Regions from separate parts of the Pseudolysinimonas kribbensis genome, predicted to be linked through region 2. Evidence: predicted binding sites of a transcription regulator. Region 2 holds the regulator's gene; each other region holds the start of a gene.
What was found. The regulator LexA, encoded in region 2, represses DNA repair genes until DNA is damaged. The targets are predictions, from matches to a motif close to TCGAACANNTGTTCGA.
Positions count from the first base shown of each region.

Region 1 (4,338 bases), 610 kb from region 2:
CGGGCGGCCTGCTCGAGCACGACTCGCTGCGGCATCCGGTGCTGCAATTCGACGGCATCGTCGCGGACGACGGCGACGACGGGTATCTGCCGCCGGTCGATGCCGCGACGAGCCCGTACACGGCCGAGCTCGCCGACTTCGCCCGAGCCATCCGCGACGGCGACGACGCACGGGTCACGGCCCGCGACGGTCTCGAGGCAGTGCGCATCGCGGCGGCCGTCAACCGCTCGCTCGACGAGGGCCGGGCGATCCCCCTGGAGGACGTGCGATGAAGGTCGGCATCATCTCGTTCGCCCACACTCACGCGTTCAGCTACGCCGCCATCCTGCGCGATCGCCCCGACGTCGAGCTGCTGACCACCGATCCGGATCACGCCGACCGTCCCGCGGGCGAGTCCGGCGGACGCCCGCTCGCCGAGACGCTCGGCGTGCCCTACGTCGACACGCTCGACGAGCTGCTGGCGTGGCGACCGGATGCCGTGGTCGTCTGCTCGGAGAACACCCGGCACGGGGAATACGCGGTGCGCGCGGCAGAGGCGGGCGCGCACGTGCTGTGCGAGAAGCCGCTGGCGACGACGCTCGACGACGCGCAGCGCATCATCGCCGCGTGCGATGCGGCCGGGGTGCGGCTCATGACGGCTTTCCCCGTGCGCTTCACGCCGGAGTACGCGCAGCTGCGGCACCGGATTCAGGGCGGCGGCTTCGGCAGGGTCATGAGCATCAGCGGCGCCAACAACGGCCAGCTGCCCGTGGAACGCGCGTGGTTCGCCGACCCGTCCCTCGCGGGCGGCGGTGCGGTCGCCGACCACACCGTGCACATCGCCGACCTGGTCTTCGGCCTGTTCCCGGATGCCGAGGCCGAGGAGGTCTACGCCGTCGCGAACCGCCTGCTGCGCCCGGACCGCGAGGCCGAGACCGCCGGGTTCGTCTCGATCCGCTACTCCAACGGCGTCACGGCCGTGATCGACTGCAGCTGGTCGGTGCCCGACCACTATCCGACCTGGGGCGGCCTGACGATGCGGGTGATCGCCGAGGGCGGCGTGGCCGAGCTGGCGCCATTCGCCCAGCGGGTGGACGGCTTCTCGGAAACGGATCGGGCTCCCCTCTGGCTCTCCTACGGCTCCGACCTCGACGCCGCGATGATCGACGAGTTCCTCGGCGCGATCACCGAAGGACGCCAGCCCGTGCCGAGCGGGCGCGACGGGCTGCGTGCGCTCGAGGTCGTGCTCGCGGCCTACGCGTCGATCGCGAGCGGTGCGCCGGTGGCGCCCACCCGGTCGAGCTGAGCCCGCTGCGGTCGGCGTCATGCGCGCAGCAGCTCACGGACCGCCCGCGACTTGGTGTGAAGGAGGGCGCCCGTCTTCCCGCTGCCGGGCGGGGGCTCGAGCCAATAGCGGCCTGCCCGGCGACTGATGGTCCACCCCTCGTCGTGCAACCGGAGGTGGTGATGTCGGCAGAGGAGGATCCCGTCTGCGAGATCGGTTCTGCCGCCGTCGCTCCATCGTCGGGTGTGATGCGCTTCGGTCCAGGACGGCGTCCGGTCGCAGCCCGGCCACATGCATCCACCGTCACGGGCGACCAATGCCCGGCGCTGATGCCGGGTGTAGAACCGCTGCTCGCGGCCCATGTCGAGCACCTGCCCCGCTGAATCGAGAATGATCGACACCGTGCCGCCCGCGCAGGCGAGGCGATGCACCGTCGTCAGGGAGACTGCTTCGCCCGAATCCAAGGTTCCGTGCCCGTCGCCGGAGGTGAGCGAGCTCGCCGCGACCAGGATCCGCACCGCAGGCTCGTCTCCGCCGACCAGCACGTCGTGGTCGGACGTGCCCGACTGCCGCAGCAGCTCCGTGAACGCATCGGAGGCGAGCTGCTCCGTCGTGCGTTCGTCGTCGGCGACGCGCGCCGCCTTCTCGCGCGCCGCCGGGTCGACGAACCGAGGACCGCCTCGTCGCGGCGATGTCGCGCGATCGTAGACGGTGGTCACGATCGCCGCCGATTCCGGATCGAGCAGCCACACGATGCGGGTCATGCCATCGGGCTGGCGCACGAGCCGCAAGGATCGCGCCGCACGACGGGCACGCTCACGATCCGCGATGCCGGCCTCGTCCAACTCGTCCCGCACCTCGCGAGCACGCCTGTGGAGCCGATCGGGGTCGAGCGCGTCCGCCTCGTCGCACAGTCGGTCGGATGCCTGTTCCAGCACCTCCGCCGGAAGGGTATCGGTCGGGGCGCCGAGCCCTGCGTGGATCGCATCCGCCGCCGCGACGCTGACCCGCCCGTCGCGCACGGCGTCGCCGAGGACGCCGCTGGATGTCGCGAGAACGCCCACGCGCACCGTCGCCGCCGCGTCCCGCCCCGAGATCCCGGTCTCGACCTTCAGGAACTCCTCGACCGTGCGGTGCCCGGCGCGCTGCGCGAACCCGCTCAGGCCGAGCTCCGGCCGGGAGCGCCGGGAGACCTCTCCCGTCGTCAGAGCGGCATGGCGTTCGACGATCCGCCGCAACGAGGTCTCAACGGTGACGAGGGCGCCCAGGTCGGCGTCGGATGCCGTCGACAGGTCCGTGCCCGGCGCGGCCTCCAGCACGGCGAGCGCACCGCGCATCGCCGTGAGAAGGGGGGCCGTCGACATGCGTCAATAGTCCCGCAATCGAAGACACCTTCGAAAGCTAGAACGCCCATTCTGTAGAGAAGTCGACCGACTGCGGGTTGTGGAGGGGCACCGAAGCCTCACGTACGCATCCGCGGCCGACCCACAGATCGACGTCGCCTACGTGGAGCCGACCGGCGTCCCGCCCCCGACACCGCTGGTCGCAACGAACGTCAGCGCGTCACCGTCGAGCCGCACCGACGACTCCCCGTCGATATAGGCCGCCTGCCCGCGGCCGAGCGTCGGCCCGCCGTCGACCCGCGTCTCCCCCCGCACGCACAACGCGATCGCCGCACCGCCGAGCGGCACCTCCGCCGCGACCCCGTCGACCACCGTCAGCACGAAATCGGGAACATCGGGCCGGAACACGCGCACCCCCGGCCGCGGCTCCTCCGGCCGCAGAAGCGGCACCCGCCGGGGCGTGAAGTCCAGCACCGAGACCAGCTCCGCCACGTCGACGTGCTTGGAGGTCAGCCCGCCGCGCAGCACGTTGTCCGACGCGGCCATGAGCTCGATCCCAAGACCATCCAGATATGCGTGGATGTTGCCCGCCGGCAAGTAGAGCGCCTCGCCCGGGCGCAGCACCGCGGTGTGCAGCAGGAGCGAGATCGCGATACCCGGATCGCCGGGGTTGGTCTCGGAGAGCCGGCGGACGGCATCCCACGACACGTCGTCGGCGACCGATGAGGTCTCGACCAGAGCCACCACCAGGTCGTCGACGTCGTCGCCGCGGGAGACGAGCCACTCGAACACCGGCCGGAGGTCGGCGTCGGTGCGCAGGCGGTCGAGCAGCGGCGCGATCCGCTCGTCGCCCGCGACCGGTTCGAGCAGCGTGCGGGTCTGGGCGACCGGCCGGAACCCGCACAGCGCCCGGAACGGATCCGACAGCGCGTAGATCAGCTCCGGCTTGTGGAACGGGTCCTTGTAGTTGCGCTCGGGCGCGTCGATCGGGATGCCGGCCGCCTCCTCGCGCGCGAATCCCGCGGCCGCCAGCTCCGGCGTCGGATGCGCCTGCAGTGAGAGCGGCCGTTCGGCGGCGAGCACCTTGAGCAGGAAGGGCAGCCGGCCGTGCACGACGTCCAGCAGCGTGCCGTCGCGCCCGACCAGCCGCGCCGGCGATCCGGGATGCGCGCCGAGCCAGAGCTCCGCCTCGGGGCGCCCGCTGGGCCTTCGACCCAGCAACTCGGCGATGGCACTGGGGGAACCCCACGCGTAATCGCGCGGAGTGTTGGTGATCTCCACGAACACGTATTCGGCCTCCTAGGCATCGCTTGGAGCAACGTACCAACCGCGTTGGGCCGCATCCTGCGGGCCGCGTATCGTCCCGGACATGCCGTCGACCCTCACGCCCCTCGCCGCCGACTTCTACCAGTCGGAGTCGCTGTTGACCGACCAGGAGAAGGGCGTGCTCGCGCGCCTGCGTGAGTTCCTCGAGAGCAAGGTCAAGCCGATCGTCAACGACCACTGGGCGCGCGCCGAGTTCTTCCCGCGCTTCGTGGTCGACGGGCTCGCCGAGCTGCACATGTTCGGGATGCCGTGGGAGGAGACCCGCCCGTTCGAGAACTCGGCGGTCTTCCGCGGCTGGGTCGCTCTCGAACTCGCCCGCGTCGATGCGTCGGTCGCGACGCTCGTCGGCATGCAGAACGGCCTCGTGATGGGCGCTATCGGCGTCGGCGGGTCGGCGGAGCAGCG
Region 1 covers NZ_BAAAQO010000003.1:147,234-151,571, reverse strand. Annotated here, with positions in the region: gene ABD285_RS07300 (Gfo/Idh/MocA family protein) at 1-272, shown strand, start outside; gene ABD285_RS07295 (Gfo/Idh/MocA family protein) at 269-1,285, shown strand; gene ABD285_RS07290 (HNH endonuclease signature motif containing protein) at 1,303-2,628, opposite strand; gene manA (mannose-6-phosphate isomerase, class I) at 2,767-3,894, opposite strand; gene ABD285_RS07280 (acyl-CoA dehydrogenase family protein) at 3,977-4,338, shown strand, end outside.
Region 1: a site for LexA is predicted at 2,647-2,662, ahead of ABD285_RS07290 (HNH endonuclease signature motif containing protein). Genes of this name have one in related genera too.

Region 2 (4,338 bases):
GCCACCCGCCGGGCGGCGGAGCAGCTGCAGAGCGCGCTCGAGACCCCGCTTCCTGAGCGGGTCGAGTAGCCGCCGCCCCGCTCCCTCACCACTCCTGGGCGACGCGGTGGGTCTCGAGGATGCCGGGCACCGATCCGTCGGGCGCGCGGCCGATCCCGCACTCGGTGCCCACGCCGAAGTCGCTCACGAACGCGGAAGCGGCCGCCGCGCGGCGCTGCGCCCCCTCCGCGCCGTCCTCCCGGTGCACGAGCCCGAGATAGAGCTCGGTGCCGGGCTCCGTCTGCAGCCCCGCGAGCGGCGCGAAGTACGCCTCGTCGTCGCGCTCGATCGGGACCGGGAGGTGGATCCACGTGATGGGCCGCGGCGACACCTCACGCAGCAGGTTCGCGTATCGCACGAGGTTCGCGGTGTCCTTCGGCTCCACGAAGTGCTTCTCGCCGGCGTCCCCGTAACACAGGTGGAAGCCGAGCTCCACGTCCTCCGGCACCGCCGACGCCTGTCGGCGCGCGCGCTCCGCAAGGCCCTCCCAGAGGTCCTCGAAGGGCGCGCGGAAGGTCGCGCCGTAGTCGGTCCCGTAGTCGGCCGACTCGATCAGCCCGAACTCCACTGCGGTGTCCCACTGGATCGCCAGATCCTCGTGCGGGATGGAGCTCAGGATCTCGTCGAGCTCGGCGTACAGCGCACGCTCGTAGAGGGGCTCGAACGCGGCCCGGTCCTCCTCCCGCACGAGTGCGACCACGACGGCGAGCGGCGTCGGCAGCGACACCTGGAAGCGGATGCCGGCCGGGATGACGCCCTGCTCCCGCAGCGCCGCGAACGTGCCGTAGGACTCGAGAGCCGCGCGCGCGTAGTCGAGCTTCGGCAGCACGACGCGCGCCGGGTCCACCCCGTCGGCGAAACGCAGCGGGCGCAGGTCGAGGTTGCGCAGCAGCACGGGCTCGTCGCCGACGCGTTCGATGCCGTCGGCGCCACCGATCAGGTCGGCCTGGAAGACGATCCAGTGGAATCGGTCTCCGGTCTCGCCGTCGGGCACCCGCCGCAGGCGGCGGCCGAGGGTGTCGGCGGCGGCACGGAAGGTGCTCTCGGTGTCGGGAAGGTTGACGCTGCCGACGAGCAGTGCACCCTGCACGGTCATGAGGTTCTCGCTCTCCGGGAGCCGCGGGGGCGACTCCCCATCATCGATGGTGGAATCGCAGGCGGTGCTCCGTCGCCGGATGGCGGTGAACCGGAGCGCGAGGCCTCGCATGTGCGCTGCGAACGGCTCCACTGTACGAAGGCCGTCCGGGGGCGCCAAGCGGATGACGCCCCGTGACGCGGCTGGAGAGCCCGGTGCCGAGTGGTCGCCCAGCCACCGCGCGTAGCCTGCGACGATGCGGCTGGCGGTGCACGAGAGCGGGGCCGGATCGCGCACGGCGCTGCTCATCCACGGGCTGATGTCGGATCATCGCGCCTGGCACCGCGTGAGCGCGGACCTCGAGGGGCGCGGCTTCCACATCATCGCGGTCGACCTCGCCGGCCACGGCGGCAGCCCGCGCGCCCGCCGTTACACGCTCGCCGCCTGGGCGGCCGACGTGCTGGAGACGGTGGCGCCCCTGCTGAACGGGGCGCCCGACCTCGTCATGGGGCATTCGCTCGGCGGACTGGTCGCGAGCCGGGTCGCCGAGACCCTCCGCCCGCGGGCCGCCGTGTACGTCGATCCCGCCTTCGGATTCCCGGGAGGAGCCCGCGGTGTGCTCCTCAAACTGCTGTTCGCGCTCTCGCCGCGACCGCGGCGCCCCTCGCTCGTGCGGATGAACCCGAAATGGGACGCGGTCGACGTCGAGATCGAACTGGCGACGCTCGCCGATTGGGACAAGCGCACGATCCTGGGCCTCGCGGACACCCGCGCTCTCACGCCGCCGGCCCTCGTGACCGGGCCGAGCCTCGTGGTGCTGGCGGAGAAGAGCTGGCTCGTCTCGGACGCCGTGGCCGAACTCCTGCACACGCGCGGGATGACCGTGCGCAGGATCGCCGGCACCGGTCACACGGTGTTCCGCGACGAGCACCGGCGCTTCATGGCGCTCGTGCAGGCCTGGCTCGACCGCGTCGCGCCCGCCGGAGCGCGCGGTTAGACGGAGCGCAGAACCGCCACGACCTTGCCGAGCACCTGCGCCTCATCGCCCAGGATCGGCTCGAATGCGCTGTTGCGCGGCAGCAGCCAGGTGTGCCCGTCGCGCTGACGGAACACCTTGACCGTGGCTTCGCCCTCGAGCATCGCCGCGACGATCTCGCCGTTCTCGGCGTCGCCCTGTTCGCGCACCACGACCCAGTCCCCGTCGCAGATCGCGGCGTCGATCATCGACTCGCCCACGACCTTCAGCATGAACAGCTCGCCCTTGCCCACGAGCTGCCGGGGGAGGGGGAAGACCTCCTCGACCTGCTGGTCGGCGGTGATCGGCACACCGGCGGCGATCCGGCCGACGAGCGGCACCATCGCGGCGTCGGCGACGGAGGGCGACGACTCGTTGCCGTCGCTCGACGGGAGGTCGATGAGCACCTCCAGGGCGCGCGGCCGGTTGGGGTCGCGGCGCAGGTACCCGCTCAGCTCGAGCTGGGTCAGCTGGTGCGCCACGCTCGACAGCGATGAGAGCCCGACGGCGTCGCCGATCTCGCGCATGCTCGGCGGATAGCCGCGGGTCACCTTGGACCGCTGGATGGCATCCAGGATCGCCAGCTGCTTCTCGCTCAGGCTCGTGCGCCGGCGTGTGCCGCCTGCGCGCTCCTCGGTGTCGCTCACCCGGGCCTCCCGATGTCGGTGGTCGCTGATCTGATCGTGCCAGCGATCGAAACTGTATCCGCCTCAGGCCCTCTCGACAAACATCCGTTCGAGTGTGTCGGCGGATTCGGACGGAAATCCGCTGGGGAGGGTTGAACACATGTTCGATCGAAGGTATGTTCGGAATACGACTTCGAGACCGGAGGAGCACACCATGAGCGCGATCACCTGGAACAGCATCCCCGCGGCACCCGCCGGGTCGCGGGGCCGGCTGCACATCACCCGCCGCGGCCGTGCCGTGCTCACCGCGGCCGTCGCCCTTCCGCTCGCCGCCGCCGCGGTCTTCGGCGGCATCGGGGCGGTCGGTGCGACCGCGACCGACACGCAGGCCTCCGCGACCTTCAGCTACGTGACCGTGGCACCGGGGGAGTCGCTCTGGCAGCTCGCGCAGCAGATCGCGCCGAACGCCGACCCGCGCGACGTCGTCGAGGCGATCACGAATCTGAACGCCCTCTCGTCCGGGGTCGTCCAGCCCGGACAGCGGCTCGCGATCCCGGCCCAGTACGCCCCCGCGCGGTAGCCGGCGGAGGGGGCCGGGGCGTCCGGAGCCCCGCCTAAACTGGCGCCGTGGCCTCGCTCTCCGATCTTCCGATCCGCGACGACCTGCGGGGGCAGTCGCCCTACGGCGCTCCGCAGAAGCACGTGCGGGTGCAGCTGAACGTCAACGAGAACAGCCATCCGATCCCCGAGGCGGTCGCTCGCGACATCGTCGAGAGCCTCGCCGCGGCGGTCCTCACCCTGAACCGCTACCCCGACCGCGAGTTCACGGTGCTGCGCGAGGGCCTCGCGGCCTACCTCGGTCACGGCATCGGGACGGAGCAGGTCTGGGCGGCGAACGGCTCGAACGAGATCATCCAGCAGCTCCTGCAGGCGTTCGGCGGACCGGGACGCCGCGTGCTCGCCTTCCCGCCCACCTACTCGATGCACGGGATCATCACCCGCGGCACCGGCACGACCTGGCTGACGGCGGAACGCGACCCCGGATACGAGCTGTCGGCCGAGACCGTGGTCGCGGCGATCGAGGCGCACCGCCCCGATCTCGTCTTCCTCTGCGCGCCGAACAACCCCACGGGCACGCCGGTCGCGCTCGACGTGATCGAGGCCGCCTACGAGGCGAGCGACGGCATGGTGTTCGTCGATGAGGCCTACGCCGAGTTCATGCCGGCGCACGCCCCGAGCGCGATCACGCTGCTGCCCGACCGGCACCGCCTGGTCGTGTCGCGCACCATGAGCAAGGCCTTCGCCTTCGCGGGCGCCCGTGTCGGCTACCTCGCCGCCGACCCGGCGGTCGTCGATGCGCTGCGCCTCGTGCGGCTGCCGTATCACCTGTCCGCGCTGACCCAGGCGGCGGCCATCGCGGCACTGCGGCATGCGCCCGAGATGCTCGCGACGGTCGACGACATCCGCGCCCAGCGCGATCGGCTCGTCTCGGAGTTGCCCGTGCTCGGCTACCGCGCCTACGAGAGCTGGGCGAACTTCGTGCTCTTCGACGGGCTCGACGATCCGCACGCGACCTTCGAGGC
Region 2 covers NZ_BAAAQO010000003.1:759,279-763,616, forward strand. Annotated here, with positions in the region: gene hflX (GTPase HflX) at 1-69, shown strand, start outside; gene ABD285_RS10265 (hypothetical protein) at 86-1,135, opposite strand; gene ABD285_RS10270 (alpha/beta fold hydrolase) at 1,371-2,111, shown strand; gene lexA (transcriptional repressor LexA) at 2,108-2,776, opposite strand; gene ABD285_RS10280 (LysM peptidoglycan-binding domain-containing protein) at 2,970-3,335, shown strand; gene ABD285_RS10285 (histidinol-phosphate transaminase) at 3,383-4,338, shown strand, end outside.

Region 3 (4,338 bases), on a different contig from region 2:
ATCTTCGCCTGGTCGGCGGTGACGACGTCCATGATGACGCCGCCCTTGAGCATCTCAGCGAGCCCGCGCTTGACGCGGCTCGTTCCGAGCTCGGTCGTGTCCTTGGTGTCAGTCATGATGACCGATTCTACGGGCCGCGGAGCCGGTCGGCTGCGCCGGCCGTCACGCAGCGACACGGCCGGTCGGCCGGGCCCGGCCGGCGCGCCGGGGCGTCCGCCGCGCATCGACCCAGGACGGAGGTACCAGCCAGCGCTCGCCCTCGACCACCTCGAGCGTCCACCTGTCGAGATCGAACCGGCGGTGGTGGAAGGGGCAGAGCAGGATCGCATTGTCGAGGTCTGTGGGTCCGCCCCGCGCCCAGGGATCCACGTGCGCGATCTCGCACCAGCCCGGAGGCGCCGTGCACCCCCACCACGCGCAGCCGCCGTCGCGCAGCCCCAGTGCGCGTCGTTGGGCAGCCGAGAACAGTCGTGCGGAACGGCCGAGGTCGAGGGGCTCGCTCGCCCCTCCGAGCACGACGGGCACGATCTCGGCCTGAGCGGCAAGGCGGCGGGCGGTCGCCGCCGAGATCGTGGCATCGATCCCCGCGATTTCCGCGGCGCCGAGGCCGGTGCGCAGCGCGTCGAGCGAGACCGTCACGACCATCGTCACCGCGGTTCCCGCGACGTTGCCGGGATCGTGGCGCAGCGACTCACTCGCGATCGAGACGAGGGCGTCGAGCCGACGATGAGCCAGCGTGCGGGTGCCGCCCTCGGTGGGCTCGTCCTCGAGGGCGTCGTCGACGGCGAACCGCGGCTCGCGACGCGGGGCGGTGCGGGCGTCGAGGGCCGCGGTGAGGAATCCGGCCGACTCCGGATCCATCGTGACGATCCAGCGCAGCATGCCGTCGGGTAGGTGCGAGACCTGCACCCCCGCGCGGCGGCGCTGCTCCTCCTCGCGGATCGGCACGCCATCCGGATCGGCGCGATCGATGGCGAATCGGCACAGCCGCGCGAGCTCCCGAGGCGCGAGACGCACGGCCTCGGCCAGCAGCACCGGAGCGATCGACTCGCCACGGCCCGAGGCGCGGCACTCGACCTCGTCGACCGTGCGCGCGATGCGCGACAGCGATCTCATCGTCAGCTCGGCCCGTTCAACTGCCTCGGCGATCACCGGGCGACGCGGGGACAGATCCTCCCCCGCGAGCGACAACCGCGGCACGACCTGCGCCCCCACCTCGCACCAGTCCTGAGCCTCCGCCGGGTCGAGGCCCGCCTCGACGGCAAGGACGGCCGCTGCCGAGCGCTCGCCCCACCGCACCGCGAGAGCGCCCTCGTCGCATCGACGGGCGAGCTCCCCCGCGATCCGCACGCCGACCGCATCCACGAGTCGTCGCACCGACCCGATCATGCCGATCAGGTCACGCAGCCGGTCGTCGCCGACTGCGCCGAGCGGCTCAGCGAGCGCGGCAGCAAGTGCCGCCGCCTCATCGGCGAGCCGGTGCTCGAGTGCCATGGCGCGACCCTTCGACGCGAATCAGATGACCGGCACGAGCAGGCCCAGTCTACCACACATTCGAACGTGTGTTCGACCCCACCTCGCCGATGCGGGGCTCGCCCGCCCTCGGCTCGTCACTCATCGGCGGTTCGGGGTCACCCACCCCGCTCCGCGCTCCGACTGCTCGCTCGCGAGTGCGAAGTACGGCTGGGTCGACAGGTCGTCGGACAGGCCCGGATAGAGGTCCTCGCCTGCCTCCGTCGAGACGGTGACGTAGTACATGAGCGGGTAGGTCCCGGCGGTGTACTCGGCGGGGATCTCCCCCGCGAACACGTCGCCGTCCCGCTCGAGCTCCACCACCTGCCACGACTCAGACTGGTCGACGTGCCGGTAATGCAGCCGCGCAGCGTCAACACCCGTCGAGCGGACGGCGATCGGGACGGCGGCGCCGCGCGAGAACGACGCGGGCGCGTCGTGCTCGAGGGCCCAGCCGTCCCGGCGCGGACCACGGGTCAGGTCGAGGGCGTCGGCGCCGGAGGCGGCGTCGGAGGCCGTGGCCGCCGCGCGCTCCGCCTCGAGCTCGGCCAGATCGGCCTCCATGTCGGGGATGCGGTCACGCCAATGGCCGTGCTCGGAGCGCTCCACGCCGAATGCCAGCTCGTCGCGGTAGACGCCGTCGACGAGCGGCAGGATCCCGGCGTACGCCGCATGGGCACGACGCGCGTGGGCGATCGCCTCGTCCAGAGCGAGCGTGGACGAGGCCTGACGCCATACGGCATAGCTCGTCGCCGCGCGCAGCTTCTCGGCGTAGAACCGGCCGAGCCGGATCAGGATCGCGATGTCGACGGACGCCCGCTCGACATCCGCCGAGGACCGGAAAGCGCCGAGCCCGGCCAGCGGAGCCTCCGCCTGATCGCACAGAGCGTCGATCCGGTCGGCGACCTCCAGCGGCGTGTAGGCCGCCGTCGGGCGGCCCGCGAGCGCATCCTCGACGAACCGGTCGATGATGACGAACATCTCCGGGTCGAACGGGCTGACCGCGCCCCAGTTGGTCGGCGCGTCCGTGTCGCTGGCGTAGTGCTCGGACCCCAGCCCCGCCGAGATCGGCAGGTCGACGTACATGTCCGGTGCGTAGCCGTTGTTCGAGCCGTTGACCCCGTGGACCACGACGACGAGCGGCAGGATGCGGCTGGCGGGCGTGAGCGCGGCCTCGACGAGCTCGGCGGCGTCACCGTACTGCGCGCGCAGCGGGGCCCGCCAGGCCTCGGCCCGCACGGCCGGGTCGTACAGGTGCCGCCCCATGAGCGTGTAACTGTGGCGGTGCTTGCGCCACTCGCGACCGCCCAGGCGGAGGTCCTCGCGCAGATAGGGCTCGCGCCCGCCCACGATCCCGCTGCCCTTGCGCCCCTTGAAGAACAGAGGCTCGCAGTAGTCGACGCCCGCGCTCCCGCCGAACGTCGCGTACCGGCCGTAGCCGGCCGCGATCGCGGGATCCCCCCAGAGCAGCAGCTTCTGGGTGCCCGGCCAGATCCGGAACATGAGGTCGACGACCCGGTCCTCGCGGAGGAAGTCGCCGTAGCCGTACCGTGTGAAGCGCCGGCTGAACTCGGTGATGCCCTTCATCTCGTGCCCCGGCGGGATCGGCCGCGCCGCCTCACGGTGCCGGATCCGCGCCTGGTGATAGGGCAGGCCCAGGTGTTCTGCCCAGTACTTTCCCGACAGGATCGGCGAGATGTTCGGCTTGTCCGCCGCGTCCAGCAGCGCCTGGTCGACGCCCTTGGCGTGCATGTCGATCTGGAGCGGGCGGCCGGCCTCCGACGCGGCCTGGAACATCGCGTCCCAGAACACCTCGTGGGCGTTCTCGTGGATGCCGCCCTCGTAGTGGACGCGGAAGCTCAGCCCGTCGACCTCGGGCACCTCGCGCAGGAGACGCGACAGCCCCGCGGCCGAGTACGCCGCGTGGGTCTCGGGGGTCAGGCCCGTGATCGGGTACCAGTGCCGGGAGTCGCGCCCGTAGTCGTAGGCGTGGTTCCAGAGCCCGAGCTGGAAGTCCATCCCCCGTCGCTTCGTCTCCGCGGCGATGTACTGCAGTGCCGCGAGGTTGCGGGCCTGCTCGGCCGCGTGGACGCCTTCCGCGCGAACCTCCCAGCCGTCCACGTCGAACAGGAACGGGTACGCGAAGCAGAGGTAGTTGTCGGTGGCGCCGTTGCGGTCGGCGCCGTAGTTGTACTGCATCCCGAGCGCGAGGTGGAACCGGCTGAAGCGGCAGTCCGCGAGGAAGTCGAGGTACTCCGTCCAGAACTCCCGGTCGACGAACCACGGCGTGTCCTCGTGCACGCTGGAGAAGGAGCGGACCAGCCCGCGGATCGGCACGGCGGGCCGGCCGGTGATCGTGACCTCGTCGGCGATCCCGCCGTCGCGCAGGCGCTCGGCGATCTCCTGGATTCCGTAGACGAAGCCGCGGTCGTCGGCGGCGCTCACCGTGAGCAGGTCGCCTGCGGTGACGCGATACGACTCGGCGGGGGCACCGGGCTCCGACACGAGGGCGATCGCCTCGTCCCGATCGGCGAGATGGTGCTCCAGCGCCCACGCGATCGGAGGGCGGGCGGCGAGCGAATGGTCGTCGGTGACGACGTGGACCACGATAGGACTCCTCAGATTGGACGGTCGGTCGAAGAGGTGGACGGCGGGACGGGCGTGGAGGACGCGTTCGCTCTGCCCGCCACGGTGTTCACCGGGAAGCGCATGCGCTCGCCGTCGAGGGCGAGGAGCAGATTGTCGACGGCCGCATCGGCCATCGCGGCGCGCGCGGCCGCGGTCCCCGACCCGATGTGCGGGGTCACCGTCACGCGCGGCGTGCTC
Region 3 covers NZ_BAAAQO010000004.1:205,087-209,424, forward strand. Annotated here, with positions in the region: gene pdxS (pyridoxal 5'-phosphate synthase lyase subunit PdxS) at 1-116, opposite strand, end outside; gene ABD285_RS11555 (HNH endonuclease signature motif containing protein) at 163-1,494, opposite strand; gene ABD285_RS11560 (hypothetical protein) at 1,615-4,119, opposite strand; gene ABD285_RS11565 (2-hydroxyacid dehydrogenase) at 4,131-4,338, opposite strand, start outside.
Region 3: a site for LexA is predicted at 1,555-1,570, ahead of ABD285_RS11555 (HNH endonuclease signature motif containing protein). Genes of this name have one in related genera too.